DNA from 3 places in the Mycobacterium sp. pV006 genome. Region 2 is predicted to be linked to each of the others. Evidence: riboswitches for the same ligand, from Rfam matches in the RefSeq annotation. Region 2 holds a riboswitch; each other region holds the start of a gene.

Region 1 (10,368 bases), on a different contig from region 2:
GGACTGAACATGGCCCGCCGGGTCACCGACGGCGAACAGATCGTCGTCGGGGTGGACCCGCCCGCCGGGGACCCCGGCCGGATGGGCAGCTCGGTGGTGTCGGACACCTCCACCGCCGCTCCTGCCGACGGTGAGAAGCCCGGTACCCCAACAGGTCTGGTGGATCTGAACACCGCAACGGTCGAGCAGCTGGACACGTTGCCCGGGGTCGGGCCCGTGACCGCCGAGGCGATCGTGGCCTGGCGCGAGGCCAACGGGCGGTTCACCAGCGTGGACCAACTCGGCGATGTCGACGGCATCGGGCCGGCCCGCCTGGACAAGCTGCGCGACCTCGTGCGGGTGTGACACCGGTCGATCTGCGGCTGGTCCCGGCGGCGCTGACCAGCTGGGCGGTCACCGCCGCGGGCATCACCTGGGCGGGGGTCGGCGCGGGGGTCGCGGCAGTCGCCGCGGTGGTCGCGACGGCGGTCACCGGGGCATGGGCCGGGCGGCGCGGGCCCGCCGGCCGACGACGGACCTGGCCCTCGGCGGTGGCCGCGGTGGCACTGGTGGCCGTGGGTTTCGGCGTCGCGGTGACCCTGCGGGAGGCCGCCGTGCGGCACCATCCGATCACCGCCGCCGTCGGCAGGTCGATCCCGGTGATCGTCGCCCCGGCCGAGACGCCGCGGGTGCTGGCCGGGGGACGCACCATGTTCCGCGGTGTGCTGCACGACCTCGACGGTGCGCCGTCGGACGGCCGCGTGTTGGTGTTCGCCTCCGGCGCCGAGTACGCGCGCCTGCAACCCGGTCAACCCGCCGCATTCCGCGCCGTGGTCAGCGCCCCGAAACGACGAGACCTCACCGTGGCGGTCCTGGCGTCCCGGGGTGCTCCGGTGACCGGTACGGCCGCGCCGGTCCAGCAGGTGGCGCACGGTGTGCGCACCGACTTCGCCGCGGCCGCGCGTTCGGCGCTGCCCGCCGACCAGGCCGCGATGCTGCCCGCCCTGGTCCTCGGCGACACCTCGACGGTGCCGCCGACCACCGTCGCGCAGTTCCGGGTCGCGGGGCTGACCCACCTCACGGCGGTCTCGGGCGCCAACGTGACCATCGTGTGCGGTGCGGTGCTGTTGTCGGCTGCGGTGCTGGGACCCCGCGCTGCGGTGGTGCTGGCCGGCGCCACCCTGCTCGGATTCGTGATCGTCGTCCAGCCGTCGGCCAGCGTGCTGCGGGCCGCGGTGATGGGCGCGATCACCTTGCTGGCGGTGCTGTCGCACCGTCGCCGACAGGCCCTGCCGGCGCTGGCGGGCACCGTGGTGGCGCTGATGGTCGGCGCCCCGGAGTTGGCCGTCGACGTCGGGTTCGCATTGTCGGTGTCGGCCACCGCCGCGCTGGTGCTCATCGCGCCGGTATGGACGCAACGTCTCACCGACCGCGGCTGGCCGCGCCCGCTTGCGGCGGCGGTCAGCGTCGCGTTCGCCGCGCAGGTCGTGACCGCCCCGCTGGTGGCCGGAATCTCCGGCTCGGTGAGCCTGGTGGCGGTGATCGCGAACCTTGCCGCAGCGCCGGTCGTCCCGCCGCTCACCGTGGCAGGAACCGCCGCTGCGGCCCTGGCCCCGCTGTGGCCGGCCGGCGCCGACCTGTTGATCCGGTTCACCGGCCCCGAGGTGTGGTGGCTGCTGGCGGTGGCCCGCTGGTCGTCGGCACTGCCGGCCGCCGCGGTGCCGGTGCCCTCGGGTGTTGCCGGCGTCGCGCTGATCGCGGCCGCGGCACTGGTCGTCGCCGCGGGCTGGCATTGGGCGGTGTCGGGCCGCCGTGACACCATCGTGCGGTGACTTCACTGACGGGACTGCACCTGGTTCTGGGCGACGAGGAGTTGTTGGTCGAGCGGGCGGTGGCGTCGGTGCTACGGCAGGCGCGCACCGCCGCGGGCACCACCGACGTTCCCGTCAGCCGGATGCGTGCCGGCGAGGTCAGTGTCAGCGAACTCGCCGAGCTGCTCAGCCCGTCGCTGTTCGCCGATGAACGCGTGGTGGTGCTGGAATCGGCCGCCGAGGCCGGCAAGGACGCCGTGGCGCTCATCCAGAACGCCGCGGCCGAACTGCCCGAGGGCACCGTGCTGGTCGTCGTGCACTCCGGCGGAGGGCGCGCCAAGGCGATGGCCGAGCATCTCAGGAAGCTGGGCGCCGAGGTGCATCCGTGCGCCCGGATCACCAAGCCCGCCGAGCGCGCCGACTTCGTCCGCCGCGAGTTCAAGGCCCTGCGTGTCAAGGTCGACGACGACGCGGTCACCGCGGTGCTCGACGCCATCGGTTCGGACATCCGCGAGCTGGCAGCGGCCTGCTCGCAGCTCGTCGCCGACACCGGCGGGAACGTCGACGCCGCCGCGGTCCGGCGCTACCACTCGGGCAAGGCCGAGGTGAAGGGGTTCGACATCGCCGACAAGGCGGTGGTCGGTGACGTGGCCGGGGCGGCCGAGGCGCTGCGCTGGGCGATGATGTCCGGTGAACCGCACGTCGTGCTCGCCGACGCGCTGGCCGAGGCGGTGCACACCATCGCGCGCGTGGGACCGATGACGGGCAACCATTTCCAGGTGGCCGGCGAGCTGGGCATGCCGCCGTGGCGGGTGCAGAAGGCGCAGAAGCAGGCGCGGCGCTGGTCGCGCGACTCGGTGGCCGAGGCGATGCGGGTGGTGGCCGCCCTCAACGCCGACGTCAAGGGCGCGGCCGCCGACGCCGACTACGCGCTGGAGAGCGCGGTGCGTAAGGTCGCGTCGCTGGTCAGCGACTGACGACGGTCAGATCTTGTTGAGGGCCCGCGCCAGCGCCGACTTGCGGTTGGCGGCCTGGTTCTTGTGGATGACACCCTTGCTGGCCGCCTTGTCGAGCTTGCGGCTGGTCGCGGCGAGCAGCTCGCCGGCCTTGTCCTTGTCACCGGCCTCGACGGCCTCGCGGAATCCACGGACCGCCGTGTGAAGCGACGACTTCACCGACTTGTTGCGCAGTCTGCGGCGCTCGTTGGTGCGGTTCCGCTTCTCCTGCGACTTGATGTTGGCCACGCGTGTATTCCTTCGTAAATCTCGACTGGGTGATCTGAGTCTGTGGGCGCCCGTCCGGGCGCAGCGACTGTTCAGGGTAGCAGCGAGCGGGGTAATGAACCAAAGCGAGGCTCGCTGGCCTGCCGAAACGCTGGATCTGTTGCAGCATGGCAGGCGAGTGTTCTCCGACCGTCAGCACTCATCACTAGAGCAGGGGACACGTTGCCGACCGAAACCGTACGGACTTCACGTAACGCCAAGGCCGCCCGGCGGCACAACGGCGTCTTCGAGGGATACAACGCCGTCGGCAAGTACGCCGAGGCCTTCGACGAGATGTTCGACCCGCAGGGCAACGTTCGTACGCCCTACAAGGGCATCCACAAGGAGTTGGCCCCGTCGGACGCCTCCGAGCTCGCCGCGCGCGCCGAGGCGCTGGGCCGGGCGTTCATCGACCAGGGCATCACCTTCTCGTTGTCGGGTCAGGAGCGGCCGTTCCCGCTGGACCTGGTGCCGCGCGTCATCTCCGCTGCCGAATGGACGCGGCTGGAACGCGGCATCCGGCAGCGGGTGCAGGCACTCGAGATGTACCTCGACGACATCTACGGCGAACAGGAGATCCTGCGTGACGGCGTCATCCCGCGCCGGCTGGTCAGCTCGTGCGAGCACTTCCACCGCGAGGCCGTCGGCATCGTCCCGCCCAACGGAGTGCGCATCCACGTCGCCGGCATCGATCTGATCCGCGACGAGCAGGGCAGCTTCCGTGTCCTGGAGGACAACCTGCGCTCACCGTCGGGGGTCTCCTACGTCATGGAGAACCGGCGCACCATGGCGCGCGTCTTCCCGAACCTGTTCGCCACCCACCGGGTCCGCTCGGTCGGTGACTACTCGTCGCATCTGCTGCGGGCGCTGCGCAACGCCGCGGCCAACAACGTCGCCGACCCGACGGTGGTGGTGCTGACGCCGGGGGTCTACAACTCGGCCTACTTCGAGCATTCCCTGCTGGCGCGGCAGATGGGGGTGGAGCTCGTGGAGGGCCGCGATCTGTTCTGTCGCGACAACGCCGTCTACATGCGCACCACCGAGGGTGAGCGCCAGGTCGACGTGATCTACCGGCGCATCGACGACGACTACCTCGACCCGATGCAGTTCAAGCCGGACTCGGTGCTCGGAGTGGCCGGCATCCTCAACGCCGCGCGGGCCGGCAACGTGGTGATCTCCAGCGCGGTGGGCAACGGCGTCGGCGACGACAAACTGGTCTACACCTATGTCCCCACGATCATCGAGTACTACCTCGGCGAGAAGCCGCTGCTGGCCAACGTCGACACCTTCCGGTGCTGGCTGGACGACGAACGTGAGGAGGTCCTCGACCGGATCCGCGAGCTGGTCGTCAAACCGGTCGAGGGGTCGGGCGGCTACGGCATCGTGTTCGGGCCGGACGCCTCGGAGAAGGAACTGGCCGCGGTCACCAAGAAGATCAACGCCGACCCGCGCGGCTGGATCGCGCAGCCGGTCATGCAGTTGTCGACGGTGCCGACCCAGATCGGCGACACGCTGGCGCCGCGTCACGTCGACCTGCGCCCGTTCGCGGTCAATGACGGCGACGAGGTGTGGGTGCTGCCCGGCGGGCTGACCCGGGTCGCGTTGCCGGAAGGATCGCTGGTGGTCAACTCGAGCCAGGGCGGCGGGTCGAAGGACACGTGGGTGCTGGCGTCGCGCACCTCGGCGGCCGACCGGGAACTGGCCGCGGCGGAGGTGGTGCGTTCGCTGCCGAGCGCGGGTACGGGAAAGGGCGCCCGAGCCGAAGCCGGCGCCGAGACCAGCAACCAGCAGCAGCAGTAGGAGAGCGTCATGTTGGCCAGGAACGCCGAATCGCTGTACTGGATCGGACGCTACGTCGAACGCGCCGACGACACCGCGCGCATCCTCGACGTCACCGTGCACCAGCTGCTCGAGGACTCCAGCGTCGACCCCGACTGGGCGTCGCGCACCCTGCTGCGGGTGCTGGGGATCGAACCCCCCGACGAGCCGCTCGACGTGTGGTCGCTGACCGACATCGTGGCCTTCGGCCGGGACACCTACGGGGGCTGCTCGATCGTCGAGGCCATCTCCGCTGCGCGCGAAAACGCACGCGGGGCAAGGGAAGTCACGTCCACCGAAATCTGGGAGTGCCTCAACAGTACGTACAACGCACTGCCGGAACGGGAACGGGCGGCCAAACGGTTCGGACCGCACGAGTTCCTCGCCTACGTGGAGGGCCGCGCCGCGATGTTCGCCGGCCTGGCCGACTCGACGCTCTCCCGCGACGACGGCTACCGGTTCATGGTGCTGGGCCGGGCCCTGGAGCGGGTGGACATGACGGTGCGCCTACTGCTCTCCCGGGTCGGGGACAGCGGGTCGTCCCCGGCGTGGGTGACCCTGTTGCGCTCGGCCGGCGCCCACGACACCTACCTGCGGACCTACCGCGGGGTGCTCGACGCCGGCCGGGTGGTCGAGTTCATGCTGCTCGATCGCCTGTTCCCGCGGTCGATCTTCTACTCGCTGCGGTTGGCCGAACACAGCCTCGACGAACTGCTCAAACGTCCGCACGGGCGTCTGGGCGCCACCGCCGAAGCGCAACGGCTGCTCGGGCGGGCGCGCAGCGAACTGGAGTTCCTGCAACCGGGCGCGGTGCTCGAATCGCTGGAGACCCGGTTGGCCGGTCTGCAGAAGACCTGCTTCGACGTCGGAGAAGCGTTGGCGCTGCAGTACTTCCACTCCGCCCCGTGGGTCGCGTGGACCGACGCCGGACACAACTCGCTGGTGATCGAAGAAGGGGAGATCTGACATGTGGCGGATGCGAGTGGTGCACTCGACCGGCTACGCCTACCGGTCGCCGGTCACCGCGTCGTTCAACGAGGCCCGGCTCACCCCGCGGTCGGACAACCGGCAGAACGTCATCCTCAACCGCGTCGAGACCGTCCCGGCCACCCGGTCCTACCGCTACGTCGACTACTGGGGTACCGCGGTCACGGCGTTCGATCTGCACGCGCCGCACACCGAGCTGGAGGTGACGGCGTCGTCGGTGGTGGAGACGGAGACACCCGAGGAACCCCAGACGAAGGTCACCTGGTCGGATCTGGCCACCGAGGCGGTGATGGACAAGTACTTCGAGGTGCTGGCCCCGACCCACTACGCGCCGGCCAGTAAACGCATCCAACGGGTGGGCCGGCGCATCGCGAAGTATCACGAACCGGCCGAGGCGGTGATCGAGGCCGCGCGGTGGGTGCAGGCCGAACTGCAGTACGTGCCCGGCACCACGGGTGTGCACACCTCCGCGGTGGACGCGCTACGCGAAGGCAAGGGGGTGTGTCAGGACTTCGCGCACCTGACGCTGATGTTGTTGCGCGGCATGGGGATCCCGTCACGGTATGTGTCGGGCTACCTGCACCCGCACCGCGACGCCGAGATCGGTGACACCGTCGACGGCCAGAGCCACGCCTGGATCCAGGCGTGGACCGGCGAGTGGTGGCACTACGACCCCACCAACGACGCCGAGATCAACGAGCAGTACATCAGCGTCGGCGTCGGCCGCGACTACGCCGACGTCAGCCCCCTGAAGGGGATCTACTCCGGCGAGGGGTCCACCGATCTGGACGTCATCGTCGAGATCACCCGGTTGGCTTAGCGCACACCCCGGGGTGCACCTCGACGCGGTGCAGGTCGTCGCCGATCTCGATCTGCCGATCGAACGCCGTGGCCGCCAGCGCGCGCCAGTCCTCCTCCTGGCCGGGCTGGATGGCCGGCACATAGTGGGTCAGGATCAGGATCCCCACCCCGGCGCGCGCGGCGGTCTCGGCGGCCTGTTCGACCGAGGAGTGATAGCCGCAGATGTCGCGGAACCGCTGGATCGGCAGCGCGTCGATCAGGTCCTGACGGATCACGGTGTGCACCAGCGCGCCCGCCCCGTCGGCCAGTTCGTCGAGGGACGCGCACGGCACGGTGTCCCCGGCCAGGACCACCGACGCCCCGGCGTGCTCGACGCGGAACCCGATCGTCGGCGTCACCGGGCGGTGGTCGGTGGGGGCGACACGGATCTGCACACCTTCTCGACCCCACACCACCCCCTCGGTGACCTCCTCGATCTCGACCTGCGGCGGGGCGGTCAGATCGTCGTGATGGTCGATGCGGTAGCCGATGTCGAAACGCATCGCGCGCAACGTGGATTCGACGACCTCGGCGATACCCGGGGGACCGATGATCGGCAGGGGCGGCATGTCCGGATCGAAGTTCGACACCCACCGGGTGATCAGCACGTCGGCGAGATCGGTGATGTGGTCACTGTGCAGATGGGTGATCAGCAGGGCGGTCAGGTTGTTGGCGCCCACCCCGACCGCGGCCGCGCGCTGCAGCACTCCGCGTCCGCAATCGACCAGGAAGATCTGCTCACCCGCCCGGACGAGGGTCGAGGGACCCGCGCGGTGCGCGTCGGGGATGGGGCTGCCGGTTCCGAGGAGAGTGACTTCGATCATGCGGCCACATATACCGTCAACCGCGCGGCGCAGGGCCGGATTGACCGTTCCGGGGGTTGGCTGGGACGGGGCCGGGCCTCTAGCCTGGTGGGACGGCAGTGTGAGCTGGGTCACCTGGAGGTTGCCATGCGTATCGCCGATGTACTGCGCAGCAAGGGGAGTGCGGTGGCGACGATCACCCCCGAGACGTCCGTCGCCGGTCTGCTGACGGAGTTGGCCGTCCAGAACATCGGGGCGATGGTCGTGGTGTCACCGGACGGAGTGCAGGGCATCGTGTCCGAGCGCGACGTGGTGCGCAAACTCCCGGAGCTCGGTGCGGACCTGCTGCGGCGCCCTGTCGCCCACATCATGACGGCCCTGGTGGCGACGTGTTCGCCCGATGACTCCGTCGACAGCCTGGCGGCGTTGATGACGACCAACCGGGTCCGGCACGTCCCGGTGCTCGTCGACGGGCGGCTGGCCGGCATCGTCAGCATCGGCGACGTGGTCAAGACCCGCATGGAGGAACTCGAACACGAACACCGGCAGCTGCAGGCCTACATCACCCAGGGCTGACGCCGCTTAGTCTGAACATCGATGACGATCGCAGTCGCGCCTGCCCGCCGCGCCGACGTGAAACTCCTGTCGCGGGTGCTGGGCCGAGCCTTCTTCGACGACCCGGTGATGACGTGGATGATGCCCGACGACGCGCACCGGGCCCGCGCGTTGCCGCGAGTGTTCGCCGCGATGGCACGCCATCACTTCCTGGCCGGGGAGGCCACCGAGGTCGCCGACCGCGACGGGACGCTCGGCGCGGCCGCGCTGTGGGATCCACCGGGCCGCTGGAAGCAGACGCCGCGCGAGGAACTCCGGATGATGCCGGCGTTCCTGTTGGCGATGGGTCGGCACATGCGGCGGGGTCAGGCGATGGCCGATCTGATGAAGCAGCACCATCCCGAGGAGCCGCACTGGTATCTCGGCGTCATCGGCAGCGACCCGACGGTCCGCGGCGCCGGGTTCGGGCAGGCGCTGATGCGTTCACGTCTGGACCGCTGCGACGCCGAAGGCGCGCCGGCGTACCTGGAATCGACCAAGGAATCCAACCTCGCCTACTACATGCGGTTCGGGTTCGAGGTGACCGGTGAGCTCCACATACCGGGCGGCGGGCCGCCGATGTGGCCCATGTGGCGACAGCCACGGTAGGGCAGATGTGGCGGCAGCCACGGTAGGGCAGATGTGGCGGCAGCCACGGTAGGGCAGATGTGGCGACAGCCACGGTGATCGGTGCGGCTACAGTGTCGGTGGCCGATCAGCAGGGGAATCCGGTGCGACTCCGGAACTGACGCGCAACGGTATGGGGCACTGTCCCCGAGTCCGAATGCCTGCGGTCGGTGACCCGTTGACGGCTCCGCGCTCGAGCCCCGCATCGAAGGATGTCCCACCGTGCGTCTGCTCGCCCCTCTGGCCTCGCTGTTGCTGCTCTTGTCGGCGTGTGCCTCCTCCGAGGGATCCGCCCCCGCCGGGGCCGCAGAAAGCGTTGCCGCCCAGGGATTCCCACTGACCATCGAGAACTGCGGTCGCGACGTGGTGGTCGAGGCGCCGCCGCAGCGTGCGGTGGCGCTCAACCAGGGCTCCGCGGAGATCCTGCTGTCGCTCGGGCTCGCCGACCGCATGGTGGGCACCGCCACCTGGACCGACCCGGTCCTGCCGAACCTCGCCGAGGACAACGCCCGGGTGCCCCGGTTGGCCGAGAACAAGCCTTCGCTGGAGACCGTGCTCGACGCCGATCCCGATTTCGTGTCCGCGTCGTTCGGCGGCACCCTCGGCCCCGGCGGGGTGGCCGACCGCGACCAGTTCGAACAACTCGGGGTGCCCACGTATCTGGCGCCCAGCGACTGCGTCGGCAAGGTCTCGGTCAACGAGGACGGGGCCCGCACCACACCCCTGACGATGGATGTCATTTACGGCGAAATTCGGGACCTGGCAGCGATTTTCGACATCCGGGAGCGCGGCGAGCAGCTCGTGGCCGAGCTGCAGCAGCGGATGCAGCGGGCGGCCGGCGCGCCGGCCGGGGCGGACCTGGTGTTCTGGTTCTCCGACCTGCGGGCACCGTACATGGCCGGGTGCTGCGGAGCCTCCGGCGTCATCGCCGAGGCCGTGGGTGCGGGCAACGTCTTCGCCGACACCACCGAGGAATGGCCGCAGGTCAGTTGGGAGGCGGTGGCCGAACGGGATCCGGACGCGTTCGTACTGGCCGACCTCAGTCGGCGCACCATCGACGGCGACGCGCTGGACACCAAAATCGAGTTCCTGGAAACACATCCGGTGACCTCACGGATGACCGCGGTGCAAGAGAAGCGCTATCTGGTGGTCAACGGCGCCGACCTCAACCCGTCGATCCGGACCGTCGACGGTGCGGAGAAGGTCGCCGACGGTCTGCGTCGGCTCGGGATCACCTCCGGCGGCTGATCGTGCGCGGAACGTCGCTTGTGGCGATGTGGACGCTGGGAGCGGTACTGCTGACGGCGTCGATCGCCGTGGCGATCACCATCGGAGCCGCCGCGGTATCGGTGCGCGACGTGTACGGCATCGTCGCCGAACATCTCGGCGCCGGACCGTCGGGCGCCGGTCGGATCCAGGACGGCATCGTCTGGGAACTGCGGTTGCCGCGGGCTCTGCTCGCCGCGATCTGCGGCACCGGCCTGGCGCTGTGCGGCGCGATCCTGCAGTCGCTGCTGCGCAACCCGTTGGCCGATCCGTTCGTGCTCGGCGTGTCCTCCGGCGCGTCGACCGGTGCGGTGCTGATTGTCGTGTTGGGGGTCGGCGGCGCCGCGGTCACCCTTTCCGGCGGGGCGTTTCTGGGTGCGG
Region 2 (10,368 bases):
CTCATCCCGACGTCACCCTGGTGTGGCCGCCACGACAGCCCGGCGGGTACACGTTGATCGTCGACGGGCACGCCACCACCGACGAGCAGGGCCTGCACGTCGGACCGACCGGTGCTGTCCTGCACCGCAAACCGGGTCCGGATTCGCCGCCGTCGGCGACCGGTTGTGGGGACGACTGCGTGCCGCTGCGCAGCTGAGCTTTCACTCACGGCGCGCACAAACCTGGTCTGGGCGGGCCGCGGATGCGCTGATAGACCGTTGTGACCGTCCTGAACGCACCCGCGGCCGAACCGCAGCGCGCCACCCCGCAAGCCCGTACCGCGCTGTGGGCCAGCCTGGTGGGCACCACGATCGAGTGGTACGACTTCTTCCTCTACGCCACTGCCGCCAGCCTCGTGTTCAACCAGGCGTTCTTCCCCGATCAGAGCACCTTCGTCGGCACGATGCTCTCGTTCGCAACGTTTGCCGTCGGGTTCGTCGTCCGGCCCATCGGTGGGTTCGTGTTCGGCCACGTGGGCGACCGGATCGGCCGGAAGAAGACGCTGGCGCTGACGATGCTGCTGATGGGCGGCGCCACCGCGTTGATGGGGGTGCTGCCCACTGCCGCGCAGATCGGGGTGGCCGCCCCGATCCTGTTGCTGCTCTTGCGGATTGTGCAGGGGTTCGCGCTGGGCGGCGAGTGGGCCGGCGCGGTCCTGTTGGCCGTCGAGCACGGGCCGACGCGCCGACGAGGACTGTTCGGCAGTGTGCCGCAGGTCGGGTTGGCACTCGGGCTCGCGCTGGGCACCGGGGTGTTCGCGCTGCTGCAGATCGCGCTGCCGGATGACGCGTTCCTGACCTACGGTTGGCGCATCGCGTTCCTGTTCAGCATCGTGCTGGTGATCTTCGGCGTGGTGGTGCGGTTGAAGGCCAGCGAGACACCGGCTTTCGAGAAGGTTCGCGACAGCGGCGAGCGCGCTGCGGTACCGGTACGCGAGGTGTTCCGCCCGCCGGTCCTGCGCTCGACGGTGTTGGGCATGTTGTCACGGTGGGGTGAAGGTGCGGCGTTCAACACCTGGGGCGTCTTCGCGATCTCCTACGCCACAGGCACTCTCGGGCTCGGCAAGGTACCGGTGCTGATCGGGGTGACTGCGGCCGCGCTGTTGATGGCGGCGCTACTGCCGGTGTCGGGTCTGCTCAGCGATCGCTACGGACCCAAGCGCATCTACACGATCGGTATCGCCGCCTACGCGGTGGCGGTGTTCCCGGTCTTCGCGTTGCTCGGCACCGGCGACTTCGCGCTCTACGCGATCGGGATGCTGTTGGTGTTCGGCGTCATTCACGCGCTGTTCTACGGGGCCCAGGGCACGCTGTACGCGTCGCTGTTCCCGGCGCGGATCCGCTACACCGGGCTGTCGACGGTGTATCAGCTCTCGGGGGTGTACTCCTCCGGGTTGACGCCGCTGATCCTCACGGCGCTGATCGGTGTTGCCGACGGTTCGCCGTGGATCGCGTGCACGTACCTGGTCGTCACGGCGATGATCAGCATCGTCGCCACGCGGGCGTTGAAACCCGCGCCGCTGCACACACTCTGAGGTCGCCGACTGCACGCTTTCTGACGGATTTCCGCGGATTCTCGTCAGAAAGCGTGCGCTCGGCGCCTGAGACACGAAAAAGCCCCGGCTCGCCAAGCGAGCCGGGGCCTTTCTCGTACAGGGACCTAGAAGTCCATACCGCCCATGCCACCGGTCGGGTCGCCCGCAGGTGCGGCGGCCTTCTCCGGCTTGTCGGCGACGACGGCCTCGGTGGTGAGGAACAGCGCCGCGATCGAAGCTGCGTTCTGCAGCGCCGAGCGGGTCACCTTCACCGGGTCGGCGACGCCGGCCTTGAGCAGGTCCTCGTACTCGCCGGTCGCGGCGTTGAGGCCGACGCCCTTCTCCGAGTTGCGGACCTTCTCGGCCACCACGCCGGGCTCCAGCCCACCGTTGAAGGCGATCTGCTTCAGCGGGGCCTCGAGCGCGACGCGCACGATGTTGGCACCGGTGGCCTCGTCGCCCTCGAGCTTGAGGTCCTCCAGCGCCGGAGCCGACTGCAGCAGAGCCACGCCACCACCGGCGACGATGCCCTCCTCGACGGCAGCCTTCGCGTTGCGGACGGCGTCCTCGATGCGGTGCTTGCGCTCCTTGAGCTCCACCTCGGTGGCAGCGCCGGCCTTGATCACCGCAACACCGCCGGCCAGCTTGGCCAGGCGCTCCTGCAGCTTCTCGCGGTCGTAGTCGGAGTCGCTGTTCTCGATTTCGGCGCGGATCTGAGCCACCCGGCCGGCGATGGCGTCGGAGTCACCGGCGCCCTCGACGATGGTGGTCTCGTCCTTGGTCACGACGACCTTGCGGGCCTGGCCCAGCAGGGAGATGTCGGCGGTCTCGAGCGACAGGCCGACCTCTTCGCTGACGACCTGGCCACCGGTGAGGATCGCCATGTCCTGCAGCATCGCCTTGCGGCGGTCACCGAAGCCCGGGGCCTTGACGGCGACGGACTTGAAGGTGCCGCGGATCTTGTTGACCACCAGGGTCGACAGGGCCTCGCCCTCGACGTCCTCGGCGATGATCAGCAGCGGCTTGCCGGCCTGGATGACCTTCTCCAGCAGCGGGAGCAGATCCTTGACGGTCGACACCTTGGAGCTGACCAGCAGGATGTAGGGATCCTCGAGGACCGCTTCCTGACGCTCGGCGTCGGTCACGAAGTAACCCGAGATGTAGCCCTTGTCGAAGCGCATACCCTCGGTGAGTTCGAGCTGCAGGCCGAAGGTGTTGGACTCCTCGACGGTGATGACACCCTCGTTGCCGACCTTGTCCATGGCCTCGGCGATGAGCTCGCCGATCTGGGTATCACCGGCGGAGATCGCGGCGGTGGCGGCGATCTGCTCCTTGGTCTCGACCTCCTTGGCCGAGTTGAGGAGGCTGCTCGTGACGGCCTCCACGGCCTTCTCGATGCCGCGCTTCAGACCGAGCGGGTTGGCGCCGGCAGCGACGTTGCGCAGACCTTCGCGAACCAGGGCCTGGGCCAGAACGGTGGCGGTGGTGGTGCCGTCGCCCGCGACGTCGTCGGTCTTCTTGGCGACTTCCTTGACCAGCTCGGCGCCGATCTTCTCGTACGGGTCCTCCAGCTCGATCTCCTTGGCGATGGACACACCATCGTTGGTGATCGTGGGGGCGCCCCACTTCTTCTCGAGGACGACGTTGCGGCCCTTGGGGCCCAACGTCACCTTTACCGCGTCGGCGAGGCTGTTGAGGCCCCGCTCGAGGCCGCGACGGGCCTCTTCGTCGTACGCAATTGTCTTGGCCATTGCGAAGTGTTCCTCCGGATTGGGGATGCACGTCTTGCTGGTCGGGCGCAGTGCCCGCGACGGACGGCTCCGGTGTGCTCCGCTGACGCGGCCCGTTGCCTCACCGTCCCGACCTAGCACTCACCGGTCGCGAGTGCCAACTGCATTCTTAGCACTCGACCAGGGCGAGTGCAAGGTCGGAAGGAGTTCCGCTGTCGGCGAACACGGCGGCGTCGCCGTGCTCCGTACAGTCGACTCATGACCGACTGGACCACCGCCGACATTCCCGACCAGAGCGGCCGCACCGCCGTCATCACCGGCGCCAACACCGGTCTGGGCTTCGAGACTGCCAAGGCCCTGGCCGAACGCGGGGCGCACGTGGTCCTCGCGGTGCGCGACGCCGGCAAGGGGGACCGTGCCGCGGCACGCATCGCCGGGGACGTGACCGTCACCGAACTCGACCTGACCTCGCTGGCCTCGATCCGCGCCGCGGCAGAGGCACTGAAGGGCCGCTACGAGCGGATCGATTTGCTGATCAACAACGCGGGCGTGATGACGACGCCGAAGGGCACCACCGCCGACGGCTTCGAGTTGCAGTTCGGCACCAACCACCTGGGCCACTTCGCGCTGACCGGTCTGCTGTTGGACACGCTGCTCGACGTCGACGGTGCGCGCATCGTCACGATCAGCAGCAACGGCCACAAGATGGGTGGGGCGATCCACTTCGACGATCTGCAGTGGGAGCGCAGCTACAGCCGGATGGGTGCCTATTCGCAATCCAAACTGGCCAACCTGATGTTCACCTACGAACTGCAGCGCCGCCTGGCGCCGCGCGGCAAGACCATTGCGGTGGCCGCGCACCCGGGCACGTCCAGCACCGAGCTGGCCCGCAACCTGCCGGCCGTCCTGCAGCCGGCGCTGAACCGGGTGACGCCGCTGCTGGCCCAGAGCGCCGCCGCGGGCGCGCTTCCGACGTTGCGCGCGGCCACCGACCCCGGTGTCCTCGGCGGGCAGTACTACGGGCCCGACGGCATCGGCCAGCAGCGCGGCCACCCCGTCGTCGTGGCGTCGAGCAACCTCTCGTATGACGTGGCGACCCAGCAGCGGCTCTGGACGGTGTCCGAGGAGCTGACGAAGGTGACCTACCCGATCAGCTGACGCGCGCGTGGCGCGCCGTGCGCGCCTGGTCGCGGGAGCTCGAGGCCGATCGGCGCACGTCGCGGTCCTCGGCGCGCTCGGTGCGCTCGGTGCGCTCGGCGCGCGGACTCCGGTCGGCATGCGACCCGCTCTCGCTGCGCCGACGTTGGGGCCCGAGGTCCGGTTCCTCGCCGTCGCCGCGGAGCAGCCGGCCCTCCGACAGATACGGCCGGGTGTCGCCGGGCTCGTCGTGGCGGCGGTAGCCGGCGTCGATGACGGGACGCAGGATCGAGTCGGCGACGTCGACCACCCCGTCGGGGACACCGAGGTCGCGCAGCGGCCGGGTCAGCGGCAGCTGCGGGGTCGGCACGAAGTATCGGGTGACGTTGCCGGAGACGGTGACGTTCTCCGGCGGGATGTCGGCCGGGTCGATCTGCCAGGAGGGCGGCCCGTGGACGTAGAAGAAGCCCAACACGGCATTGGCCATCGCGACCAGGTTCCACGGCCGGTCCGGCGGGTCGGCCCACGGGTCGTACTCACCGACGACGACCGTGGTCGGGTACGGCAGCTCGGGCATGCGTCGCACCCGGTAGTTCAGCAGCGGGACGAAGGCGCCCTCCTTGAAGAGACGCGCCGCGCCCGGCTCGGGTGGGGCGATCAACACGAGCCGGAGGTTCCTCGACGTCGGCGCATCGGCGGCGAATTCCTCGGCCAGCCGGGTGGCGACCATGCTGCCCATCGACTCTCCGACGATCACGACGTCACCCTCGAGATCCCGGACCATCTCGCGCGCCCGCTCCACCCCGTCGCGCAGCGACCGGTCGAACGTGAAGGGGTCCTGGGAGTAGTCGACCACCAGCGGGTGCTCGTCGCCGTGGAAGTGGCGGCCGATCTGCGGATAGGTGGCCGCGATCGCCGGATAGCGCGGGTTGAGCGACTTGAACAGCGACGCCCCGGGGATCACCACGGTGGTCTCGGCGCTGCCTACCGGGGGCAGCACCGCCGTCGCGGCCAACAGCGCCGAGGCGAGCAGCAGCGTGGCCGACCGCCGTGCGCGCCTGAACACCATCTTCTCGTCCCCGTTCGAGAGTGCGTCCCCATCAGCGTGGCACGGCACGGCCGACGATGTGACGTAGTTCACAATCTGAGGTCGCAACGCCTGCCGGGCGGACACGCCGGACCGGACACGCCGCGTTGGATGCATTCGCGGAACCGCCTGCCCTAGACTGCATTTCCGGTTCAGGAAAGGAGTCGTGGGTGCGGGCTGACGCAGCGCCCAGCACCCAGGCGTTGCGGGGCTGGCAGCGACGGGCACTGGTCAAATACCTGACCGCCAAGCCCCGGGACTTCCTCGCCGTGGCCACGCCCGGCGCCGGTAAGACCACCTTCGCGCTGCGCATCGTCTCCGAACTGCTCGCCGAGGGCACCGTCGAGACGATCACGATCGTCGTGCCCACCGAGCACCTGAAGATCCAGTGGGCGCAGGCGGCCGCGCGGCACGGCATCGCCCTGGACCCGAAGTTCTCCAACTCCAACGCCCAGACGTCCTCGGAGTACCACGGCGTCGTCGTCACCTACGCCCAGGTCGCCACCCACCCGTCGCGCCATCGGGTGCGCACCGAGAACCGCAAGACTCTGGTGGTCTTCGACGAGATCCACCACGGCGGCGACGCCAAGAGCTGGGGCGACGCCATCCGCGAGGCATTCGACGACGCGACCCGGCGTCTGGCGCTGACCGGAACACCGTTCCGCAGCGACGACAGCGCGATCCCGTTCGTCACCTACGAGACCGGCCCGGACGGGTTCGCCCGCTCCAGGGCCGACTACACCTACGGCTACAGCGACGCCCTGGCCGACGGGGTGGTCCGGCCGGTGATGTTCATGGCGTACTCGGGTGAGGCCCGGTGGCGCGACAGCGCCGGGGAGGAGCACGCCGCCCGGCTCGGGGAACCGTTGACCGCCGAGCAGACCGCGCGGGCGTGGAAGACGGCGTTGGACCCGAAGGGCGAATGGATGCCCGCGGTGATCGCGGCGGCCGACAAGCGTCTGCAGGGCCTGCGGCAGCACGTGCCCGACGCCGGCGGCATGATCATCGCCTCCGACCAGACCACCGCTCGGGCCTACGCCGAGCTGCTGCTCAAGATCACCGGCGAACCGGCGACGGTGGTGCTCTCCGACGACAAGGGTGCCTCGGACCGCATCTCGGAGTACTCGGCGGGCACGTCGCGGTGGCTGGTGGCGGTGCGCATGGTCTCCGAGGGCGTCGACGTGCCGCGCCTGGCGGTCGGCGTGTACGCCACGAGCGCGTCGACGCCGTTGTTCTTCGCCCAGGCGATCGGCCGGTTCGTCCGGTCGCGCCGTCCCGGGGAGACCGCGAGCATCTTCCTGCCGTCGGTGCCCAACCTGCTGCTGCTGGCCAGCGAGATGGAGGCCCAGCGCAACCACGTGCTCGGCAAGCCGCACCGCGAGACGCTCGAGGACCCGCTCGACGCGGAGTTACGGGAGCAGAAGCGCGACGAGCCCGGCGAGGAGGAGAACAAGATCGAGTACCTCGGCGCCGACGCCGAACTCGATCAGGTGATCTTCGACGGGTCGTCGTTCGGTACGGCCACCCCGGCCGGCAGCGACGAGGAGGCCGACTATCTCGGCATCCCCGGGTTACTCGACGCGGAGTCGATGCGAGATCTGTTGCGCCGCAGGCAAGAAGAGCAGCTCACCAAACGCACCGAAGCAGGCGGTCCCGCGGTTCCGAGGACCACACACGGACAGCTGCGCGAGCTGCGCACCGAACTCAACACGCTGGTGTCGCTGGCCCATCACCGCACCGGACGCCCACACGGCTGGATCCACAACGAGCTGCGGCGGCGCTGCGGCGGACCGCCGGTGGCCGCCGCCACGCGCGAACAACTGCAGGCCCGCATCGAGGCGGTCCGGGTGCTGCAGCGCGAGCTGACGGCCTGACCGGCTGCTGACCGCCTGCTACAGTCGGCTGTCCTTCGGCGCTGGTCAGAGGAAGTCCGGTGCGATTCCGGCGCGGTACCGCCACTGTGTGCGAGACGACATCTCGTGAGCCAGACACTCGCCCTCGCCGATTCCTTTCCACCGGGGCGGAACTCCCCGAGAAGGGGTGGGTCGATGACCGACCGCAGCCGTCACCTCGTCCTCGTCGGGATGGGCGCCGACGCGCACGCCCGCCACACCGAAGCGACCCAACTCGCCGAGAACATCGGGGCACGCCTGGCCTATCTGCAGCTGGCCACCCCGACGCTGTTCGACGTCCTCGACGACATCGCCGCCGCCACACCGGGTTCAGCGGTCCGGCTGCTGCCGCTGCCGGTGGGTGCGGCGCCGGCTCCGGCCCGGTCGTGGTTGCGGCGTATCGCCGGGGACTGGGTGCGCCGAAACAAGGGTCTGCTCACGGTCGAGACCGTCAGCGGCGCGGTCACCGGCTGGGAGTCCGGGCTGACCTCCCCCGCCTGGGAGGACCTCCCCTCGTTCGGACGTCACGTCCTCGTCTGCCGCGGACCGCGGTGCACCGCAAAGGGTTCCGCGGCCACCGCACAGGCCATCGCCGAAGCGCTCAAAGCCCGCAGGCTCGGCGACGACGAGGTGCTGGTCACCCAGACCGGCTGCCTGTACCCGTGCAACCACGCACCCGTGGTCGCCGTCCACCCCGACGACGACTGGTGGGGTCCGGTCGAACCCGACGACGCGCCGGCGCTCGTAGCGTCGTGGACCTCCCGCGCCGCCGGATCCGGCCGCGCGGTGCAGACGCCGCCGCGCACCTGAGACGCAGCCCACCGACCCTGCCGCCCGTCCCGGCCCGTCAGCTGTTAACGTCACCGCAAGCCGTGGTGAACGGGAAGCCGGTGTGACACCGGCGCGGCCCTCGCCACTGTGATCGGGATTGCGACGTTCCTTCCCACCGCGCTGACCCGCGGTGGGGCCACTGAGGCCCACCGGCCTTGGGAAGGCGGAACGCTCGCGGTATGCCCGTCAGCCAGGAGACCGGCCACGGCGACGAAGTACCCCATCCACGAGGATCTGGAGAGGCGGGCTGACAGTGGCCTATGCATTGCCCCGAACCCTGACCGCGGTTGCCGCGGTCGTCACCATTGCCGCGTCGGGTTGTTCGTCCCCGGACCCGCAGGAAGACAGCAGATCCGAGAACGCGGTGACCGTCGAGAACTGCGGCATCGAGGTCAGCGTCGACGGACCGCCCGAACGCGTATACGCCGCGTACCAGCCGGCCACCGAGATCGCGCACGCGCTCGGCATCAGCGACCGGCTCGTCGGCACCGCCTACCTGGACTCACAGGTGCTGCCCGAGTACGCCGAGGCGCAGAGCCAGGTGCCCTATGTGCCGCAACTCCCCAGCCGCGAAGGGCTGTTGGCCGCGCGTCCTGACTTCGTGCTGTCCGGCTACAACAACTTCTTCGCCGAAGGCGACGCCGACGAGAGCGTGGGCACCCGCGCGAGCCTGGCCGAACTCGGTATCCAGTCCTGGATCCTGAGCCCGTTGTGCCCCAGTCAGGACGGTCTGTCCGACGAGGCCATCGACCCGGCCTCGGTGCGCGTCGACACCATCTATCGGGATCTGCGTGATCTCGGCACGATCTTCGGCGTCGAGGATCGCGCCGAGCAGGTCATCACCGACCAGCAGCAACGGATCACCGCCGTCGAGGAAGCCGTCGCCGGGGCCGACCGCCCGAAGGTCGCGATCGTGCTGATCGACGACGACGGCGGATACCGCGTCGCCGGCGGCGTCGACTTCGGCACCCAGATCATCGAACACGCCGGCGGGGTCAACGCGTTCGCCGATCTGCAGCAGCGCCGACACGTCGAGGTCGACATCGAGGAGATCATCCGGCGCGACCCGGACGTGATCCTGACCAGCGTCTGCTGCGACATCTCGTTCACGGCCGAGACCGGCGCCGAGGAGGCCGCCGCGCTCGCGCAGAGCCCGGCGCTGGCCGGCGTGAGCGCAGTGCGGAACAACCAGGTGCACCCGTTCCTGTTCGCCGACCGGGCCGCCGGGGTGCGGGCCGCTCACTCCGTCGAGTTGGTGGCGTCGATCCTGCACCCCGACCGGGTCCGCTGAGCAACCCTCCGACATGCCCGTCGCCCTGACCCGCCCCGCGACAGGTACCGGCCGGCCGGCCGGTAGCGGCCGGCAGCTGCTGCGCAACAGGGGGGTCCGGCTGCTCGGCCTGACCGTCGCGGCGCTGGGTCTGGTTGTCGCAGCGCTGATCTCGCTGCTCGTCGGCAACTACACGATCGGGGTCGGCGACGCCCTGGCCGCGCTGACGGGTCCGGCCGAGACCGACGTGGACCGGATCGTGCAGCACGTCCGCGTGCCCCGTACCGTCACCGGCCTGCTGGCCGGCACGGCTCTGGGCGTGGCTGGGGTCGTGATGCAGGGCATCACCCGAAACCCGTTGGCGGGACCGGGAATTCTGGGCATCAACTCCGGTGCGGCGCTGGCGGTGGTGATCGCGATGACGGTGTTCGGCGTGACGACCGCCGGCGGCTACGTGTGGTTCGCCTTCGCGGGGGCCGCGATCGCCGCGGTGTTCGTGTACTCCCTCGGCTCGCTCGGTCTGGGCGGGGCGACACCGGTGAAGCTGGCGCTGGCCGGGGCGGCGTTCACCGCCCTGGTCGGCGCGGTCACCACCGCCCTCACCCTGCTGGATGCCACCACCCTCAACGATTTCCGCTTCTGGGTGGTGGGTTCCCTGACCCGCGCCGATGCCGCCGCACTGACCGCGGTGGTGCCGTTCATTGCCGCCGGCGCGGTCGCCGCGTTCGCGACCAGCCGCACCCTCAACGTCGTGGCCCTCGGTGAGGACATGGCCCGCAGTCTGGGAACCACCCTGTGGTCGGCGCGGCTGCTGGCCGCGCTGGCGGTGGTGCTGCTGGCCGGCGCC
Region 3 (10,368 bases), on a different contig from region 2:
GTCGTCGGGTTCCTGCAGCACCATCTGCATCCGGCTGCGTAGACGCGTGCGCGCGGCCCGCGACCCGTCGACCGCGGTGCCGTCCAGCATCACCGAACCGGTCGTCGGCCTGAGCAGACCCACCAGGATGCGCAGCAGGGTGGTCTTGCCCGATCCGTTGGCGCCCAGCAGCGCGATCCGCTGACCGGGCCGCAGCGCCAGGTCGACCCCGTCGAGGATCCGCGGGCCCCGCGGGTACCCGAAACCGACGTCGCGCAACTCCAGTGCGCCGGACCGGTCGTCACCCACCGGTCCACATCCTCGAGCTCAGGACCGCGGTCGCGGCGAGACCGCCGAGCATTGCCGCGATCACGGCGAGACGCACCCGACGCACCGGGTGGTCCGCGGTGAGCACCGCGGTCATCCCCGGTTCGGCGCGCAGTGACATCGCCTCGGACATCGCGCGGGCGCGGTCGGTGCCGCGGACGAAGATCAGCGCGAACTGGGCGCCGATGACCGCGATCGCATCGCGCGGCCGGCGCAGCCCCAGACGCAGCGCCACCGCGTCGCGCGCCATCCGGGCGGAGCGCAGCAGGATTCCCACCTGCCGGTAGGTCAGGTCGATGACATGACACAGCGCCGCCGGGACCCCGGCGCGGCGCGCCAGATCCAGCAGATCGGCCATCAACGTCGTCATCGCCAGACCGATGGTGGCCGCCGACGCGGCGATCGCACGCAGCGCTGTGTCGATCGCGAGATCGACACCGCCGGGCTCCAGGTGCGGTCCGCCGCGCAGGCTGACCGCGATCGGCACGGAGCCCAGCGCGATGAACACCATGGGCCCGGCCAGCGCGAGTGTGAAGGTGCGGACCGGAACCCGCGCCAGCGCGAGCGTGGCCACCGCGACCGCGACGAGGATCAACGGTGCCCCGGTCCGCGGCGGCAGCAGCATCGCGCACAGCAGCAGCCCGCCGTAGAGGAACAACTTCTCGGCAGCCGGGTGCCCCGACCAGCGGTTGCGGGCCGCGCTGAGATCGAGCGGGTTCACCCCCCGCTCTGCGCCTCGCTGCGGCCACGGCGACGACCGGCGTACCAGCCGATCGCGCTGCCCAGGACGATGCCGCCGACCCCGGCCTGCAACGCGAACAACCCGGACTCGACCTCGCCGGGCAGCTCTCCGACCAGCGGGGAGAACCAGGGTTCGTAGTCCTCCTGGATGACCGTGATCACCTCTTCGGCCTGCCCGTCGGCGCCGCCGAACTCGGCTTCGGCGTCGCGGGAGTAGCCGTAGAACAGTGAGCCGACCGCGACGGCGGCTGCGAGGAACAGCAGCACGGCGGTCAGGACCAGGATCGACCCGCTGCGCGCGGACCTGTCGGTGCGGGCGCTCATTTGCCGACCTCCGTGCGGTCGGTCGGTTCGGCGCCGGCCGGAACCTCGGCGCCCTTCAGAAAGCCGAGGTTCAGCAGTTCAGAGGACGCCACCTGCATCAACACACGCACCACCACCACGGTGATCAGCCCCTCGACGATCGCGAGCGGCACCTGGGTCAACGCGAAGACGCCGAGGAACTCCACCAGGCTCTCCCCGACACCGCCCTCGGCGGCCGGGAACGCCAGTGCCAGCTGGATGCTGGTGACGAGGTAGGTGACCAGGTCGGCGACGAATGCCAGCGCGAACACCGCGGGCAGCACACCCACCCCGGCGCGGCGCAGCGCGAAGAACACCGCGAACCCGGCCCACGGCCCTGCGATCGCCATCGAGAACGCGTTCGCGCCGAGCGTGGTGATGCCGCCGTGGGCCAGCAGCAGAGCCTGGAAGAGCAGGACGATCGTGCCGAGGAACGCCATCACCGGGGGCCGGAAGATCGCGGTGCCCAGGCCGGTGCCGGTCGGGTGCGAACTCGATCCGGTCACCGACGGCAGCTTGATCGCCGACATGACGAACGAGAACGCGCCGACCGCCGCGAGCAGCGGACCCGAGGACGGATGGCGTTTGACGGTGACGACGACCTGCCTGGCTCCGTAGACGACGAACGGTGCCGCCGCCACGGTCCAGGCCAGCGCGTGCGCCGGCGGAAGAAAGCCTTCTGCGATGTGCATTGTTACTGCTGCGCCTTTCTGCCCAGCACCTCGTGGGCATCGTGTGTCGGTGCCGCGGCCGGTCTCCTGGCTCACGGATCCACCGGCACACCCGAGGTGGGCCGAAACGCCGGTACCCGCCTTCCCACCCACGCGAGACGCGCGGGCAGTGGCATGGAGGGCACCGACTTCCCGTTCACAGTGGCGAGGGCCGCCCCGGATTCACACCGGGTTCCCGTACACCGCAGCAGGTGGAGCGTACCCCCGGGTCGGGGGTCAGGGGGCGACGAGACCGAACATCTGCTCGGCCATCGACAACAGCCACGCCGCCGCGGTCTGGCTGCGGTACTTCGGCCAGTTCGATTGCATGCTGAGCACCCAGGGCTGCCCGGTGCGGTCCACGGCGTACCAGCTGAAGGTCAGGTCGCCCGGCAGATTGCCGGCCTTGGCACCGATGTAGGGCCAGGTCTGGCGGTCCAGGTCGATGCCGGGGATCGCGGAGAGGATGTCGCGGACCGGAGCGGCCTCGCCGACCGCGGATTCCTGCAGGGCGGCGTGTAACCGGCAGATGTCGGCGGCGCTGCCGTACCACTCGGCGCCGATGGCCGACGCCGGCTCGTGTGCGCGTTCGGGGTCGGGTTCGTACGGCCGCGACTTGACCTGCTGCAGCAACTGGGCGCGTTTCTGCGGAGACGCCTCTTTCCACTGTTCGCGCACGTCCGGGCGTCCCCAGCCGACGGAGAACAGCTCGTGCATCGTCGGGAACGGCGTCATGCTGGCCGGGTCGTGGTGCCCCGCGGTGACCAGGGCGCGCTCGACCGCGCCGGGTCCGAGGCGCTCGATCAGCAGGTCGGTGGCCATGTTGTCGCTGGCCGAGATCATCTGCTGGGCGGCGTCGCGTACCGAGACCGTCGCGCCCGGGGGCAGCTTGTCGAAGCCGGAGGAACCCACGGCCTTGGCCTGTGCGGTGATCGTCAGGGTGTCGTCCCACCGCACGGTCCCGCTCTCGACGGCCTCGGCGACCGCGAGCAGCACGTAGAGCTTGAAGATCGATGCCAGCGGCAGCGACAACTCGGTGTTGGTGCCGGCGACCTTCTCGCAGCGCCCGTCGACGACCTTGGCCACCTGGTAGGAGTAGCGCGCTCCGGAAGAGGTGAGCGCGGCGTCGACGTCGGAGAACTGCCGGATCTCCGGCTCGACCAGCGTCACCGCGAATCGGTCGACCATCGACGCGTCGTCGGTGCGGAGCTCGATGACCTGGCCGACCCCGTAGGACGTGGTGACGTGCAGGGTGGCGTTTCCGGCGCCGACGTCGACGTCGGTGACGGTGAACGGGCGGTCCCACCACATGCGGTCCAGCGTGACCCCGACGTGCTCGACGAGCTCCGGGGCGGCCAGCGTCCGGATGCCGTTCTCGCCGATGGGCCAGTCGCTGTTGAGCATGTCCATCGTCTGCTTGGCGCGCAGTCCCTGCGGGGTGTTGATCGCGATGGGGACGCCGTAGGCCGCTTCGGCCGGCGCGGGACGGGTGGCGGCGCAACCGCCGACGAGGGCCGCGACGAGCGACAGCGCGACCGTCACCACGGCCGCGCGGCGCCGCGCCCCTGCGTCAGGACGCGGTGTCGGTCCTGGCAACGTCGAGCACGACCTCGAACTCCAGGAGGGAGGCACCGGTGGCCACGGGGTTCTTGCGCTCGCCGGCGTGGGCTTCGACGGCGGGCCCGTTGGCCCAGGCCTGGAAGGCCTCGTCGGACTCCCACTGCGTCACCACGAAGTAGCGGTTCTCACCCTTGACGGGCCGCAGCAACTGGAAGCCCAGAAAGCCCGGCTGGTTGTCGACGGCATGGGCTCGGTTGGCGAAGCGCTTCTCCAGTTCGGGGCCGGCGTTGGGCGGGACCTCGATTGCATTGATCTTGACCACAGCCATGTCGTTCAGGCTACCGCGTGCCGCGGACGCGATCGTCGGCATGATGACCCTATGGATCTGCTGACCGCGCGCGGCGGTGCGGGCCGGCCGCTGGTGCTGGTGCACGGGCTGATGGGGCGCGGCTCCACCTGGTCGCGCCAGCTGCCGTGGCTGACCCGACTGGGACGGGTGTTCACCTACGACGCCCCGTGGCATCGCGGCCGGGAGGTCCACGACCCGTACCCCATCAGCACCGAACGTTTCGTCGAGGACCTGCGCGACGCCGTGGCGCCGCTGGGGGAGCCGGCGGTCATGGTCGGTCACTCGATGGGGGCGCTGCACTCGTGGTGTCTGGCCGCGGCGCATCCGGAGCTGGTCGCCGCGCTGGTCGTCGAGGACATGGCGCCGGACTTCCGTGGCCGCACCACCGGGCCGTGGGAACCCTGGCTGCACGCGCTGCCGGTCGAGTTCGCTTCAGCCGATGAGGTTTTCGCCGAGTTCGGCCCGGTCGCCGGCCAGTACTTCCTGGAGGCGTTCGACCGCACTCCGACGGGCTGGCGGCTGCACGGGGAACCGGACAGGTGGATCGAGATCGCCGCACAGTGGGGCGAGCGCGACTACTGGACGCAGTGGCAGGCGGTGCGCGCGCCGGCGTTGCTGCTGGAAGCGGCCAACACCGTCGCACCGCCGGACCAGATGCGGGCGATGGCCGAGCAGTCTGCCGGCCGGGCCACCTACCTGCGGATCGCCAACGCCGGACACCTGATCCACGACGACGCGCCGGACCGATATCGGGAGGCGGTCGAGGCCTTCCTCGCGACCGCGTAAATCGATTGGCCGCACCGGGCATCCCGAATAAAATTCGGCCATGACACTGCGATCGGTCTCGGCCCTGGTGCTCGACGACGTTGCGATGTTCGAGTTCGGGGTCATCTGCGAGGTGTTCGGCATCGACCGGTCCGCCGACGACGTCCCGAACTTCGACTTCAAGGTGTGTGGCCCGCAGGCCGGTGTCCCGGTGCGCACGAGTGTCGGCGCGACGCTGACCCCCGAATGCGGACTCGACGGTCTTGCCGGAGTGGATCTGGTCGCGATACCGGCGATCGGTTCCGCCGAATACCTGCCCGCCGCGCTCGAGGCGGTCCGCCAGGCGGCGGCGTCGGGTTCGATCATCCTGACGGTGTGCTCCGGGGCGTTCGTGGCCGGCGCCGCGGGGTTGCTCGACGGCCGGCCCTGCACCACGCACTGGATGCACGCCGAGGAGCTGCAGCGGCGCTACCCGACCGCGGTGGTGGACCGCAACGTGCTGTTCGTCGACGACGGCAACCTGATCACCAGCGCCGGCACGGCCGCAGGCATCGACGCGTGCCTGCATCTGGTGCGCCGCGAACTGGGCAGCGCGGTCACCAACAAGATCGCCCGCCGCATGGTGGTGCCGCCGCAGCGCGACGGCGGTCAGCGCCAGTACATCGACCAACCCATCCCGGTGCGCGGTTCGGATCGCTTCGCCCCGCACCTGGACTGGATCCTGGCCAACCTCGACAAGCCGCACACGGTGAACACGCTGGCCCGCCGCGCCCACATGTCGGGGCGGACCTTCGCGCGCCGCTTCGTCGAGGAGACCGGCCGCACACCGATGCAGTGGGTCACCGATCAGCGCGTGCTGTTCGCGCGCCGTCTGCTCGAGGAGACGACGCTGGACATCGACCGCATCGCCGACCAGAGCGGATTCGGCAGCGCCACGCTGCTGCGCCACCACTTCCGGCGCATCGTCGGCGTCACGCCGTCGGACTATCGCAGGCGCTTCACCGCGGTCACCGCCGAAGCCGAGTGCGCCGAATCGGCGTGAGCCTCGCCCTCCCCGCACAGGGCGAACAGTCCGGCCGGGGTCTGTTCCACGAGGCCGTCGACCAGTAGCGAGTCCAACGCGCGGTCCCGCTGCGCGGTGTCGACGGTCCAGGCCACGTCCAACTGGGCGCGGGTGACCGGGGAGGTGCTGGCGCGCAGCACGTCGAGCAGTCGCCCCCGGGCCTGCCGGTCGGTGCCCGCGTACCGCTGCACGCGTTTGGCAGGTCCGGTCGACGCCGGGAAACCCGCTGCGCGCCAAGAGCATTCACTCAGCGGGCACACGCCGCAGCGAGGCGAACGTGCGGTGCACACCGTCGCGCCCAACTCCATCAGCGCCACCGAGAACACCGGTGCCGTCGCGTCGTCGGGCAGCAGCGCCTCGACGTCGTCGAGGTCGCGCACCGAGGCCGCCGCCGCGTCGGCCCGCCCGTGCACCACGCGGGCCACGACCCGCCGCACGTTGGTGTCGACCACCGGAACCCGTTGCCGGTAGGCGAAGCACGCCACCGCGCGTGCGGTGTAGGTCCCGATGCCCGGCAATGCCAGCAGGGTGTCGACGTCGGCGGGGACCACGTCGGCGTGCTCGGTGGCGATCACCGTGGCGCACTCATGCAGCCGCTTGGCCCGCCGCGGGTAGCCGAGCTTCCCCCAGGCCCGCAGCACCTCGGCCGGACCGGCGGACGCGGTCGCCGACGGGGTGGGCCAGCGCGCCACCCAGTCCCGCCAGATCGGCTCGACGCGGGCCACCGGCGTCTGCTGCAGCATGAACTCGCTGACCAGGATCTGCCACGCCGACACCCCCGGCTGCCGCCACGGCAGGTCCCGTTGTTCGCGGTCGTACCAGGCAAGCAGCTCAATGGGATCGATCATCGGCGTTTCCTGGTGCACAATGACGGCCATGCCGAACACCAGCCCATTGACCGCCTGGAAAGCACTCAAAGAGGGTAACGAGCGCTTCGTCGCGGGCAAGGCCATGCACCCCAGCCAGAGCGTCGAGCACCGGGCCAGCCTGGCCGCCTCGCAGAAGCCGACGGCGGTCGTATTCGGCTGCGGCGACAGCCGCGTGGCCGCAGAACTGCTCTTCGACCAGGGCCTCGGCGACATGTTCGTGGTGCGCACGGCCGGCCACGTGATCGACTCCGCGGTGCTGGGCTCGATCGAGTACGCCGTGGCGATCCTCGAGGTGCCACTGATCGTGGTGCTCGGCCACGACAGCTGCGGCGCGGTCAAGGCCGCGCTGGCGGCGCTGGACGAGGGCGAGGTGCCCGGCGGCTATGTGCGTGACGTCGTCGAGCGGGTCATGCCCTCGATCCTGCTGGGCCGCCGCGACGGTCTCGCCCGCGTCGACGAGTTCGAGGCGCGCCACGTCATCGAGACCGGCCAGCAGCTGCTGAACCGGTCGACCACGATCGACGACGCGGTCAAGGCCGGCACCCTGGCCATCGCCGGGGTCACCTACCACCTGTCCGACGGGCAGATCGCACTGCGCGATCACATCGGCGACATCGGCGAGAGCTGACCTCGGCGGCGACACGCCGACACGCCTCGACCGACACGGGATGACCTGGGCTTACCGTGGTTACGTGCTGGATCTAGAACCGCAGGGCCCGCTGCCCACCCAGATCTACTGGCGACGCCGGGCGCTGGCGCTCGGCATCGCGGTGCTGGTCATCGCGATCATCGCCGCCGTGATCGCGGTCGTGGTGTCCAACAGCACCAGCGACGAGCAACCCACCGCCAACGAGTCGTCCGCCGAGACGGTCGCCGACGCGCCACCGCCTCTGCCCGGTCAGGACCCCGAGGTCAAGTCGCCGATCCAGCCGCCGGCCCAGGACGCCCCGCCGCCCACCCCGACTCCGACCGCCGCCGTCGTCCCCCCGCCGATCCTGCGGGAGGGTGACGACTGCCCGGATTCGACGCTGGCGGTCAAGGGCATCACCAACGAACCGCAGTACGTCGTCGGCGACCAGCCCAAGTTCACGATGGTCGTCACCAACATCGGTCTGGTCGCCTGCCAGCGCGACGTCGGCGCCGCGGTGCTCGCCGCCTACGTGTACTCGCTGGACAACCAGCGCCTGTGGAGCAACCTGGACTGCGCACCGTCCAACGAGACACTGATCAAGACGTTCCAGCCCGGCGAACAGGTCACCACCGAGGTGACGTGGACGGGCATGGGTTCGGCGCCCAACTGCCCGCTGCCGCGGCAACCGATCGGTCCGGGCACCTACAACCTCGTCGTCCAGCTGGGCAATCTGAGATCGGCCACGGTGCCGTTCATCCTCGCCCCGACCGCACAGGTGCCGCCGCCGCCCGCCGAGGGCGTGCCGCACCTGCCGGCGCCGCCGCCGGCGGGTTAAGCCAGCCGATCGGCGATCGTCGACTCGGCCAGCTGCGACAGGCCCTCCCGGATGTGGCGCGCCCACATCGAGCCGATGCCGTCGACGGACTGCAGGTCCGACGCGCTGGCCGCCAGCAGACCCTGCAGTGAGCCGAAGTTGCGCACCAGCAGGTCGACGTGGGCGAACTGCAGCCGCGGGATGCCGGCCATGGCGCGGTAGCCGCGCGAGCTCATCGCCGAATCCTGCGCCTCCGCCGTCGACGGATACCCGAAAACCCTTGCCAGCGCGGTGAAGTCGAGCAGCTCGTTGTCCGACAGCGTGTCGAGCTCCTCCAGGGTGGTGGAGACCTGCGCGGCGGTCGGCGGGTCCGGGTTGGCGTGGTAGTCCCGCACGATCAGTTCGCGGGCGGTGTCGTTGTCGCCCACCAGTTCGTCGAGTTGCAGCTTGAGCTGACGGCCGTCGGTGCCCAGCTCCACCACGTGGGCGTCGATCTCGAGGCTGATCCGGCGCACCATCTCCAGGCGCTGCACCACGGTCATCACGTCGCGCAGCGTCACGAAGTCCTCGATCTCGGCCGTGGAGAGCTGCCGGCTGACCTCGTCGAGGCGCATCTTGTAGCGCTCCAGTGTGGCGATGGTCTGGTTGGCGCGCGACAGGATGGTTGCGGAGTCCGGCACCACGTGGCGCTCACCGGCGACGTAGACGGTCACGATGCTCATCGAGTGGCTCACCGAGATCACCGGATAGCCGGTCTGGATCGCGGTGCGCTCTGCCGAGCGGTGCCGGGTACCGGACTCCTCGGTGGGTATCGACGGGTCGGGCACCAGTTGCACGTTGGCCCGCAGGATCCGGCTGCCGTCGCTGCTGAGCACGACCGCGCCGTCCATCTTGGACAGCTCCCGCAACCGGGTGGGGGCGTAGCGCACGTCGAGTTCGAATCCGCCGTCGCAGATGGCCTCGACGCTGTCGTCGTAGCCGATCACGATCAGCGCGCCCGTACGGCCCCGCAGGATGCGTTCCAGCCCGTCGCGCAGCGCGGTGCCCGGGGCCAGCCGGGCGATGGTCTCGCGCAGGGTGGGCCGGGTCATCGGCACGACCGTGCGCGCGTTGCGACTGGTCGACGACTTCACGGCCATGTTCACCCCCTCAGGTCGCGCCATTGTCGCCGATCCGGCGCAGTACCTGCAATGCCGAGACGATGTCGTCGGCGCAGATCACGCGCAGGCCGGCCGGTGCGTCGACCACCCCGGCCGGCACGATCGCGGTGGTGAAGCCCAGCCGCGCGGCCTCGGCCAGCCGACGGTCCATGCCAGTGACGCGGCGCAGGTCCCCGGCCAGGCCGACCTCGCCGATCGCGATCGCGGTGGCCGGCAGCGGCAGGTCGATGTAGGCCGAGGCGATCGACAACGCCACCGCGAGGTCCGACGACGAGTCGGTCAGCCGCATCCCGCCGACCGTGGACAGGTAGATGTCGTTGCTGCCCACCGGCAACCGGGCGCGCTTCTCGAGCACCGCGGTGATCATCGCCGCGCGCGAGGAGTCGATACCGCTGACCGCGCGGCGCGGGGTGCCGGTCGCGGGCGCCCCGATCAGGGCCTGCACCTCGCCGATCATCGGGCGCTTACCGTCGAGGGTGACGGTCACCGCGGTACCCGACACCGCTTTGGGACGCTGGTCCAGGAACAGTCCCGACGGATCCGACACACACTCGATACCGTTGTCGTGCAACAGGAAACAGCCCACTTCGTCGGCGGCGCCGAATCGGTTCTTGACGCCGCGCACCATCCGCAGCGCCGACGCGCGGTCACCCTCGAAGTGCAGCACCACGTCGACGAGATGTTCCAGCGAGCGCGGCCCGGCGATCGCACCGTCCTTGGTGACGTGGCCGACCAGCAGCATCGCCACGCCGGTGGTCTTGGCGGTCATCGTCAGCGCCGTGGTGACCGCCCGAACCTGGGTGACCCCTCCGGTGACGCCGTCGGCCTCGGTGGTCGACAGCGTCTGCACCGAGTCGACCACCACCAGCGACGGCCGCACGGCGTCGATGTGGCCGAGTGCGGTCTGCAGGTCAGCCTCCGCGGCCAGGAACACCTCGTCGTGAGTGCAGCCGGTGCGTTCGGCGCGCAACCGGATCTGGCCCGCGGACTCCTCACCCGAGAGGTACAGCGCACGCCGGCCCGACGACGCCCAGCGATGGGCGACCTCGAGCAGCAAA

The links. A riboswitch is a leader RNA that binds a small molecule or an ion and turns the genes downstream of it on or off. The one in region 2 is predicted to bind cobalamin.
Region 1: linked by a shared signal. The riboswitch ahead of ACAG25_RS01680 (ABC transporter substrate-binding protein) and the one ahead of ACAG25_RS09815 (ferredoxin) in region 2 are both predicted to bind cobalamin.
Region 3: linked by a shared signal. The riboswitch ahead of ACAG25_RS12270 (energy-coupling factor ABC transporter permease) and the one ahead of ACAG25_RS09815 (ferredoxin) in region 2 are both predicted to bind cobalamin.

Annotation. Positions count from the first base shown of each region.
Region 1 is NZ_JBGGKT010000001.1:361,061-371,428, reverse strand. Features, by position in the region: gene ACAG25_RS01730 (helix-hairpin-helix domain-containing protein) at 1-345, shown strand, start outside; gene ACAG25_RS01725 (ComEC/Rec2 family competence protein) at 342-1,811, shown strand; gene holA (DNA polymerase III subunit delta) at 1,826-2,767, shown strand; gene rpsT (30S ribosomal protein S20) at 2,774-3,034, opposite strand; gene ACAG25_RS01710 (circularly permuted type 2 ATP-grasp protein) at 3,347-4,852, shown strand; gene ACAG25_RS01705 (alpha-E domain-containing protein) at 4,862-5,836, shown strand; gene ACAG25_RS01700 (transglutaminase domain-containing protein) at 5,838-6,677, shown strand; gene ACAG25_RS01695 (ribonuclease Z) at 6,661-7,521, opposite strand; gene ACAG25_RS01690 (CBS domain-containing protein) at 7,648-8,076, shown strand; gene ACAG25_RS01685 (GNAT family N-acetyltransferase) at 8,098-8,703, shown strand; cobalamin riboswitch at 8,777-8,905, shown strand; gene ACAG25_RS01680 (ABC transporter substrate-binding protein) at 8,944-9,969, shown strand; gene ACAG25_RS01675 (FecCD family ABC transporter permease) at 9,996-10,368, shown strand, end outside.
Region 2 is NZ_JBGGKT010000005.1:65,124-75,491, forward strand. Features, by position in the region: gene ACAG25_RS09785 (pyridoxamine 5'-phosphate oxidase family protein) at 1-197, shown strand, start outside; gene ACAG25_RS09790 (MFS transporter) at 261-1,574, shown strand; gene groL (chaperonin GroEL) at 1,700-3,325, opposite strand; gene ACAG25_RS09800 (SDR family NAD(P)-dependent oxidoreductase) at 3,563-4,462, shown strand; gene ACAG25_RS09805 (alpha/beta fold hydrolase) at 4,455-5,510, opposite strand; gene ACAG25_RS09810 (DEAD/DEAH box helicase) at 5,699-7,402, shown strand; cobalamin riboswitch at 7,411-7,543, shown strand; gene ACAG25_RS09815 (ferredoxin) at 7,577-8,230, shown strand; cobalamin riboswitch at 8,277-8,473, shown strand; gene ACAG25_RS09820 (ABC transporter substrate-binding protein) at 8,505-9,542, shown strand; gene ACAG25_RS09825 (FecCD family ABC transporter permease) at 9,556-10,368, shown strand, end outside.
Region 3 is NZ_JBGGKT010000006.1:252,380-262,747, reverse strand. Features, by position in the region: gene ACAG25_RS12285 (energy-coupling factor ABC transporter ATP-binding protein) at 1-288, opposite strand, end outside; gene ACAG25_RS12280 (CbiQ family ECF transporter T component) at 281-1,027, opposite strand; gene ACAG25_RS12275 (energy-coupling factor ABC transporter substrate-binding protein) at 1,024-1,371, opposite strand; gene ACAG25_RS12270 (energy-coupling factor ABC transporter permease) at 1,368-2,081, opposite strand; cobalamin riboswitch at 2,120-2,322, opposite strand; gene ACAG25_RS12265 (serine hydrolase) at 2,337-3,695, opposite strand; gene mhuD (mycobilin-forming heme oxygenase MhuD) at 3,670-3,987, opposite strand; gene ACAG25_RS12255 (alpha/beta fold hydrolase) at 4,039-4,794, shown strand; gene ACAG25_RS12250 (GlxA family transcriptional regulator) at 4,835-5,815, shown strand; gene ACAG25_RS12245 (A/G-specific adenine glycosylase) at 5,758-6,714, opposite strand; gene ACAG25_RS12240 (carbonic anhydrase) at 6,713-7,333, shown strand; gene ACAG25_RS12235 (hypothetical protein) at 7,398-8,171, shown strand; gene disA (DNA integrity scanning diadenylate cyclase DisA) at 8,168-9,289, opposite strand; gene radA (DNA repair protein RadA) at 9,300-10,368, opposite strand, start outside.